Regions from separate parts of the Tsuneonella dongtanensis genome, predicted to be linked through region 2. Evidence: predicted binding sites of a transcription regulator. Region 2 holds the regulator's gene; the other holds the start of a gene.
The links. The regulator LexA, encoded in region 2, represses DNA repair genes until DNA is damaged. The targets are predictions, from matches to a motif close to GTTCCNCNCTTGTTCT.
Positions count from the first base shown of each region.

Region 1 (4,318 bases), 580 kb from region 2:
GGCCGCAGCACGTCGAGCCGCTTGAAGCGGATTGCCGCCAACTCCCGCTCGACCTCTCCCTTGGTGCGAAGGTAGCGATTTTTGGACAAGGCATCGGCGCCTGCCGAACTGACCGTCACGAACCGCTCCACCCCTTGCGCCTTGGCCGCACGGGCAGTGGCGATGACGAGATCGTGATCGACCGCGCGGAAAGCCGCCTCGTCGCGTCCCGACTTCTTCCAAGTCGTTCCCAGGGCGCAGATGACCGCGGTCGGGCGGATCGCCTCGAAGACCTCTCCCCACTTGGTCGGATCGGCGACGAACATCTCCATGCGCGCGCCGGCAGGCAGCGGCGCCTCACGCCGGGCGATGGCGACCAGCCGCACATCCTCGCGCCCGACGGCGAGCTTCATGATCTCTCCGCCGATCAGGCCGGTGGAGCCGACAAGCGCAATGCGCAGGGGATCAGACATTCCGCAGCCCCTCGGGCTCGCGGCCGAAGATGGCGGTACACTGGCGAATGGCGAAGCGGTCGGTCATCCCGGCAATGAAGTCCGCGAGGTGCCGGCTGCGCTCCGGCTCGTCCTTCGGCAAGGCCGCGCGCCATTCCTGCGGCAAGGAGTCCGGGTTCTGGTCATAGGCGGCGAACAGGCGGGAAACGACATCGCGGGCGCGAGTGGCGGCCATGAGCTGTTCGGGGTGATAGTAAAGGCGCTCGTACATGAACGCCTTCAGCGCCCGTTCCTCTTCCGCCATTCCCGTCGAGAAACCGGCAAGCGGCGCCTCGTGTGCACGCACGTCCGCCACGCTGCGCATGCCTTTCGCGTTCGCACGGGTCGTTTCGATCACGTCGTTGACCATCAGCCCGATCCGGCTGCGCACGAGTTCGCGCAGACGCTGGTCGACGCTCGCGTTCGGATAGCGCGCCTCGATCGCGCGGTACTGGTCGGCGATCGGCGCGAGTTCGAGCAGGTCGTCGAGCAGCAGGAACCCGGCGCGCAAGCCATCGTCGATGTCGTGGTTGTCGTAGGCGATGTCGTCGGCGATCGCGGCGACCTGCGCCTCGAGGCTGGGCCATGCGCCGAGATCAAGCGGAAATGTTTCGTCGAGTTCGGCGAGCGCCCAGTTGGGCGTCGCGACCGGCCCGTTGTGCTTGGCGAGGCCTTCGAGCAGGTCCCACGACAGGTTGAGGCCGGGGTGGTCGCAATAGGGACTCTCGAGCCGCATCAGGACGCGCAGCGTGTGGGCGTTGTGATCGAAGCCGCCGCGCGTCGCCATCGCTTCCTGCAGCGCTTCCTCGCCGGCGTGGCCGAAGGGCGGGTGCCCGATGTCGTGGGCGAGACACAAAGCCTCGGTCAGGTCCTCGTCGAGGCCGAGCGCGCGGGCGATGACGCGGCCGATCTGCGCGACCTCGATACTGTGGGTCAGCCGGGTGCGGTAGTGATCGCCGTCCGGCGCGATAAACACCTGCGTCTTGGCCTTGAGGCGGCGAAAAGCGATCGAATGCACGATCCGGTCACGGTCGCGCTGGAATTCGCTGCGCGGGCCGCGGGTACCTTCTCTATTCTCCGCGAACTCACGCCCTCGGCTGGCGGCAGGATCGGCGGCGTAGGGTGCGAGTGTCATCGGTGGCCAGCGGTTAGGCGGGGCGCCTCACGCGGGCAACGGGAACAGGTCCGGAACACTCGGAAAGCGCCCGATAAAACGGGCCGCGCATCGAAAAGACGCGCGGCCCGCAAGGGATCCGGCCAGGTGCGACCCGCCGGAGATCGTTCGGATCAGCGAACGCCGATAGGATCCGGGCTGCCGTCCTTGTCGCCTGAAATCACGCCGCCGCTGCGCGGCGTGCCGAGCAGGAGGATCCCCGCGAGGTGCGGAGATGCCATCGAAGTGCCGGAGATCGTGTTGTAGCCCCCATCCTTCCAGGTCGACGGGATGCTGACGCCGGGCTCGGCCCATTCCACGCCGAGACCGTAGTTCGAGAAGCTGGCAAGCGCCTTCGACTGGGTCATCGCCGATACCGCGAACACGTTGTCGGTCTTCGAGACGCCGCCGGCACGCGCCGGAGAGTGGTTCTTGGCATCGTCGGTCTCGTTACCCGCCGCGAGCGCGAACTTCAGTTTCGAGCCGGCCGCAAGGACTGCATCGTCGAGAGCCTGCGACACGGGCCCGCCAAGGCTCATGTTGGCGACGTCGCCGGCGCTTGCGGCGGTTCCTACATAATCGACGCCGGCAATCACGCCGGAATAGGAACCCGAGCCACGTCGATCGAGCACGCGTACCGCGACCACGGTTGCCCCGGCCGCCACGCCGACCACGCCGGTCGAATTATTGATTGCCCCGACGGTGCCCGCCACGTGCGTGCCGTGGCCATTCTCGTCGTTCCAGCCGCTGCGCGAACCGGTGAAGTCGCGGCTGCGTGTCTGGTCGACGTTCAGGTCGGGATGGTCGGCATCGATCCCGCTATCGATGATCCAGGCCGTCTTGCCCACTCCGTTGCCCGCGCCGCCGACCGCCTGGATACCCCAGGGAACCGACTGCCCGGTCGAACCGCCACCGCCGCCGCCGGGACGCGCCGCCGCGTCGATCGGCGGGATGCGCGCGACCTGATCCTGCTCGCAGTAAGCGATCGACGGATTCGCACGGCGCATCGCCGTCACGGCCTGTTCGCTCATGTTGGCGGCGAAGCCACGAATGGTTTTGCGGTACACGAACTTGACCGCACCGCCGTGCGCCTTGGCCGCGGCGTTGGCGCGACCATTAACCTCGTCCTTCGCGACGCGGTCGTTCTTGAACACGCAGATGTACTGGTTCGCGATTTTTTCAGCATGCGCCGGAGTGGCGGCGATCCCCATCGCCAATGCAACAACGCTCGCGGCCGCGAGGCGGCCGACAACCCGGTTTTTCATCTATGGTCCCTCCCTATCAGGAAAGGCGAGAATGCCGCGTGCCGCATCAATTGGAATAGACAAAGATCATTAGGGCCTTCGTAACCATGCGCCCTGTCGCAAGAGTGCAACTATTCGTCGCCGGTCAGCCAATCTACGGCCGCCCGGCAATGGGCTCGGGTTGAATCGAACACCGGCAAGACATTGGCGTCGACGTCCACCACCATCGACAGTTCGGTGCAGGCGAGCACGATCGCTTCGGCCCCTTCGCGTTCCTTGAACGTGATCCAGGTCTTCATCGTCCGCTCCGCCTCGCGGCTCGCCTTGCCGACCATCAGCTCGTCGTAGATGATCCGGTCGATCTTCTCGACCTGCTCCATGTCTGGCGGCAAGAGGTCCACGCCGTGACTGACCAGTCGGCGGCGGTAGAAGCTTTCGGTCATGACGTTGCGGGTGCCGACGATCGCCGCACTCTTTATACCGGCAGCCTTCATCTCCCGTCCCACGCAGTCGGCGATGTGGAGCACCGGTACGCCTGCAGCTTCGGCCACGCGATCGTAGACCTTGTGCATCGAGTTCGCACAGATGAGAAGCGCGCCCGCGCCCGCATCGGCGAGCCTGCGGGCGCTGTCCGAAAGGACCTCGGCCGCGTGGTCCCAACCGGCATCCTCCTGGATTGCGCGAAGGGTGGCAAAGTCGAGGCTTTCGATGAGAAGTGGCGCGCTGGACCCTGGCGAGACCTTGCGCTGTACGCCGCGATTGATGAGTTCGTAATAGTCGCGGGTGGAGGCCCAGCTCATGCCCCCGATCAGCCCCAACTTGCGCAAAGCAACACTCCCTCGATCCATCGTACGCGCCTTGGCCAGAGGCTAGCGCGTCAATCGGCGGTGCGTCCAGCGACGGCGGGTTCTGCGGTGGGGGTAAGCGTGCCCAACCACGCGCGCAGGTCGGCGAGGCTCTGCTCGGGCGCCTCCTCCATCGGAATGTGCCCGATTCCGGGATAGTGGACGAGCTGCGCATCGGGCAGGTGGTCCATGTACCATCCTGCCGCTTCATAGGGGATCAGCGAGTCCTCCTCGCCCCACATCACCAGCGTCGGCGCGCGGATCCCCGCCACCTGTTGCGGGGTGAACTGCTGCCAGCCGAGCGAGAAGCGCGCCATCGTCGCGTCGCGATTGCCGGGATAGCGGGCGAGCTCCCAGTACCGGTCGACCGCTTCGGGCGTCACGATCGACTGGTTCGCTACGCTTTGCCTGAGGCTTCGCTCGACGATCGAACGCGGCATGATCTGGAACGCGACGGGCGCCACGACCGGCATGCGCGCTAGAGTGAAGGCCAGGTTGCCCCCGCCTTCGCGGCGGATCGCGGCACCGCCCGCGTCCACCAGTACCAGTCCCGCAAGCCTTTCGGGATGCTTCATCGCGTATCGCGCGGCAATCGCCCCGCCCATC
Region 1 is NZ_CP016591.1:1,637,194-1,641,511, reverse strand. Features, by position in the region: gene A6F68_RS07970 (NAD(P)H-binding protein) at 1-452, opposite strand, end outside; gene A6F68_RS07965 (deoxyguanosinetriphosphate triphosphohydrolase) at 445-1,605, opposite strand; gene A6F68_RS07960 (S8 family serine peptidase) at 1,758-2,888, opposite strand; gene A6F68_RS07955 (aspartate/glutamate racemase family protein) at 2,999-3,694, opposite strand; gene A6F68_RS07950 (alpha/beta fold hydrolase) at 3,745-4,318, opposite strand, start outside.
Region 1: the regulator LexA is predicted to act here: its motif matches at 1,647-1,662, upstream of A6F68_RS07965 (deoxyguanosinetriphosphate triphosphohydrolase).

Region 2 (4,318 bases):
CCCTGCACTCCGAACGAGGCCGGCATCAGCCTCGACCTCGTCGCCGCCTGCGCCGATGCGGGCAAGCCGCTGATGGGCGTATGCCTGGGACACCAGTCCATCGGCCAGCATTTCGGCGGTCGCGTCGTGCGCGGCGGGCTGATGCACGGCAAGACGTCCCCCGTCACGCACGACGGCAGCGGCGTGTTCGAGGGCCTGCCCTCCCCCTTCACCGCGACCCGCTATCACTCGCTGGTGGTCGAAGACATTCCCGACGCACTCGTCGTCAACGCGACCGCGGATGACGCCCATGTCATGGGCTTCCGCCACCGCGAGCTGCCCATCCACGGCGTACAGTTCCACCCCGAGAGCATCGCCACCGAACATGGCCATGCCCTGCTTGCGAACTTCCTGCGCCTCTGCGGTATCGAAGCGGGAGTTCCGGCGTGAGGACGCTGCCCCCATCCGAGCCGCACCTTACCGAATCGCAGGCCGAAGAGGTGTTCGGTGCCCTGCTGGATGGCGAAGTGGCCGAGAATGAAATCGCCCGGTTCCTCTGCGACCTGTCCGACCGCGGCGAGACCGCCGACGAGATTGCCGGGGCAGCGCGGGCGCTGCGCGCGCGGCTGATCCCGATCGACGCGCCGGAGGGCTCCATCGACGTCTGCGGCACGGGAGGCGATGGGCACCATACCCTCAACGTTTCGACCGCGGTGTCGCTGGTCGTGGCCGCCGCAGGTGTGCCGGTGGCGAAACACGGCAACCGTGCTGCGAGCAGCAAGGCGGGCGCGGCCGACACCCTCGAGGCGCTCGGGCTCGACATGGAGGCGGCCGGGCGCACCGCCGAAAGAACGCTCGCCGAAATCGGCATCTGCTTTCTGTTTGCGAAGAACCATCATCCGGCGATGGGTCGAATTCAACCCATTCGTCAGCGGCTCGGCCGCCGAACCATCTTCAACCTGATGGGCCCACTGTCGAATCCGGCCGGGGTCACACGCCAGCTCATCGGCATCGCGCGCCCGGCCTATGTGCCAATTTACGCAGAAGCAAAGGCGCGCCTCGGCACCGAGCGGACGTTGATTGTATCGGGTGACGAAGGCCTCGACGAACTGAGCCTCGCGGGTGGCAACGAGATTGCCGACGTCAAGGGTCACGAATGGGAGATGCGCCGTGCCCGCGCGTCGGACGCCGGGCTGCCGAGCGCACCGATCGAGGCCATCCGCGGCGGCGATGCGGCGCACAACGCCAAAGCTCTCAAGGCGCTGCTGATGGGCGCGCCCGGCCCCTATCGCGATGCGGTGCTGTTCAACGCCGGGGCATCGCTGATGATCGCCGGCAAGGCGGCGAATTACGCCGAAGGTGCCGCCGTCGCAGCCGAAGCGCTTGATTCGGGCCGTGCGGAAGCTCTGCTCGCGAAGTGGATCGATCTCGCTCAATGAACAAGCTCGACGAGATATGCGCGGTCAAGCGCGACGAAGTTGCCGCGCGCAAGGCGCTGGCGACTATCGAGGACCTCGATCGTCTTGCCCGTGGTCAGTCGGCGCCTCGCGGTTTTCGTGCCGCGCTGGAAGCGAAGGTCGCGACCGGGTTCGCCCTGATCGCCGAGATCAAGAAGGCCTCCCCCTCCAAAGGCTTGATTCGCGCCGACTTTCGCCCTGCCGAGCATGCGGTTGCGTATGAAAGTGGCGGAGCCGCCTGCCTGTCGGTTCTCACCGACGCCCCCTTCTTCCAAGGGCACGAGGACTTTCTCGCCGATGCGCGGCGCGCCTGTGCGTTGCCGGTTCTCCGCAAGGATTTCATGGTCGACCCGTGGCAGGTTGCCGAAGCGCGCGCCATCGGCGCCGACGCGATCCTGATCATCGTTGCAGCACTCGACGACGGGGCGATGGCCGAGATCGAGGCCGCCGCGATCGAGCGCGGGATGGACGTCCTTGTCGAGGTTCACGATGCGGCGGAGATGGAACGGGCCGCCCGGCTCCGATCGCGGCTGATCGGGGTGAACAACCGCAACCTCAAGACCTTCAAAACCGACCTGGCCACGACCGAGGCGCTTGCGCCGCTCGCTCCGGACGGCACCTTGCTGGTCGGCGAAAGCGGGATCAACAGCCATGCGGACTGCGAGCGACTGTCACGCAGCGGCGTGCGTACCTTCCTCGTTGGTGAAAGCCTGATGCGCCAGCAGGATGTCGAAGCGGCGACGCGCGCATTGCTGGCCGCGTGAACGCAACCTTCGACACCGATCCGCGGTGTCTTCGGTGGAGAACGTTCATACGGGTTGACGGACTGTAACAAGTTTCCTAATTGTTCCGCGTTCGTTCCCGTATGGAACATTTGCCGGGGGATAGGTCCCATGCTCACCGCGAAACAGCGCGAATTGCTGCATTTCATCACCGTCCGCCTGGAAGAAAGCGGCATTTCGCCTTCGTTCGAAGAGATGAAGGAAGCGCTCGATCTCAAGAGCAAGTCGGGGGTGCATCGGCTCATCTCGGCGCTCGAGGAGCGGGGCTTCATCCGGCGCCTTGCGAACCGCGCCCGTGCTCTAGAGGTCATCCGTCAGCCCGAGGATTCGGTTGCTGCTCCGCGCACGCGCTCGGCGGACAACGTCGTGCCGCTGCGTCCCCCGGTTCGTCCCGAGCCGGCCAACGACGTCGTCGAGCTCCCGCTTCACGGACGTATTGCGGCAGGCATGCCGATCGAGGCGCTCGAGGGACAAAGCACCCTGCCCGTTCCCGCCGCGCTGCTCGGTCCGGGCGAACACTATGCGCTGGAGGTATCCGGCGATTCGATGATCGAGGCGGGGATTTTCGACGGCGATTTCGCTCTGGTGAAGCGCACCGATGTGGCCCGCGACGGAGAAATCGTGGTCGCGCTCGTCCGCGACGAGGAGGCGACGCTCAAGTACCTGCGCCGCGAGAACGGGATGGTCCGGCTGGACCCGGCCAACGGAGCGTACGAGCCGCAGGTCTATCGGCCCAACGAGGTCAAGGTGCAGGGCAAGCTCGCAGGTCTCTTGCGCCGCTACCACTAGAGGGCGTTATCGCCCCCTGGCAGTCCACCACGGATGCTGACCCTGCCCGGCGGCAACCGTTTCGATCGTTTCGCTCCGCAAAACCACCGCGAGGCCGCCATTCTCCGACAGGAAGCGCCGATCGGCCTTCAACCAGCGCGGACGGCAACTCATCGGCAGGAAGCGATCCGCGACCACGATATCCGACTTCTCGCACGCCGCAGCGAGCGACCGCTCTTCGATGCGCGACCGGCTGCGAGCCATGAGCAGCGTCCAGGTGCGCCCTTCGCGTACGACATCCAGTGAACAGAAATCCGCACTGCATCGGGCATCGGGCCAGCGTTCGAGCGGCACCGGATCACCTTCCAACCCGGCAAGTTCGAGCAGGTTGTCTCGAGCGAAATCGCTGCGTCCTTCACGCAAGACCAGCAGGCGGTCACCCTCGCCGACAATTCCCACGTGACGCCCATCGTCACTCACGAGAACGTCGGGCGTTGGCGTAAAAAGAAGCGCTATCGCTCCCGCTCCAGAGGCCACCAGGCCAAGCAGGCGGGCCTTCCCGCGCCAGAGCGCAAGCCATAACCCCCCAGCGATGAACAGGGCGAAGGTGCCCCAACCCATTTGCGGCATCAGGCGCACCGCCCCGGGTTGGTCCGCGGTGAACCGCGCGATGGCGAGCAACAGCTCGAGCGATTGGCCTGCCAACCACCAAATCGGCGCCCCCAGGCCGAGCAGGTCGAGGAATAAGGCCAGCGCGATCAGCGGCATGGAAATGAAAGTCACCAGCGGAATGGCGACCACATTGGCGAGCGCGCCGTAGAAGCCTGCCCGGTGGAAATGGAACAGGACGATCGGCATGAGTGCGATTTCGATGACGAGCCCCGTCAGCAACAGCATCGCGGCACGTCTTCCGGCGCGGGCAATCCATCGCTCCTCGCGCGGGGCGAGAAATGCACGGACCGGCGCCGCCTCGTGCAAGGCGACGATCGCGATGACCGCCGAAAAGCTCATCTGGAAGCTCGGCCCGACGAGCGCTTCGGGCCACACGAGAAGGACGGCGAAAGCCGCAGTCGCCACCATCCGCATGGACAGCGGCTCTCGCCCCAGCGCCAGCGCGATGAGGACCAGCAGTGCACCGACGCAGCTGCGCACCGTGGGCACTTCCGCGCCGGTCAGCAGGGTATAGGCGATGCCAGCGCCGGCGGCGACCGCGGCGCCGACGAGCGGCAGGCGGACCCGCAGCACGAGCCATGGCCAAAGCGCGAGCAGGCGCACCGCCAGGACGTAGGCGGCGGCAATCACCGCGCTGACATGAACTCCGCTGATAGACAG
Region 2 is NZ_CP016591.1:2,221,925-2,226,242, forward strand. Features, by position in the region: gene A6F68_RS10895 (anthranilate synthase component II) at 1-429, shown strand, start outside; gene trpD (anthranilate phosphoribosyltransferase) at 426-1,418, shown strand; gene trpC (indole-3-glycerol phosphate synthase TrpC) at 1,415-2,200, shown strand; gene lexA (transcriptional repressor LexA) at 2,330-3,007, shown strand; gene A6F68_RS10915 (ComEC/Rec2 family competence protein) at 3,014-4,318, opposite strand, start outside.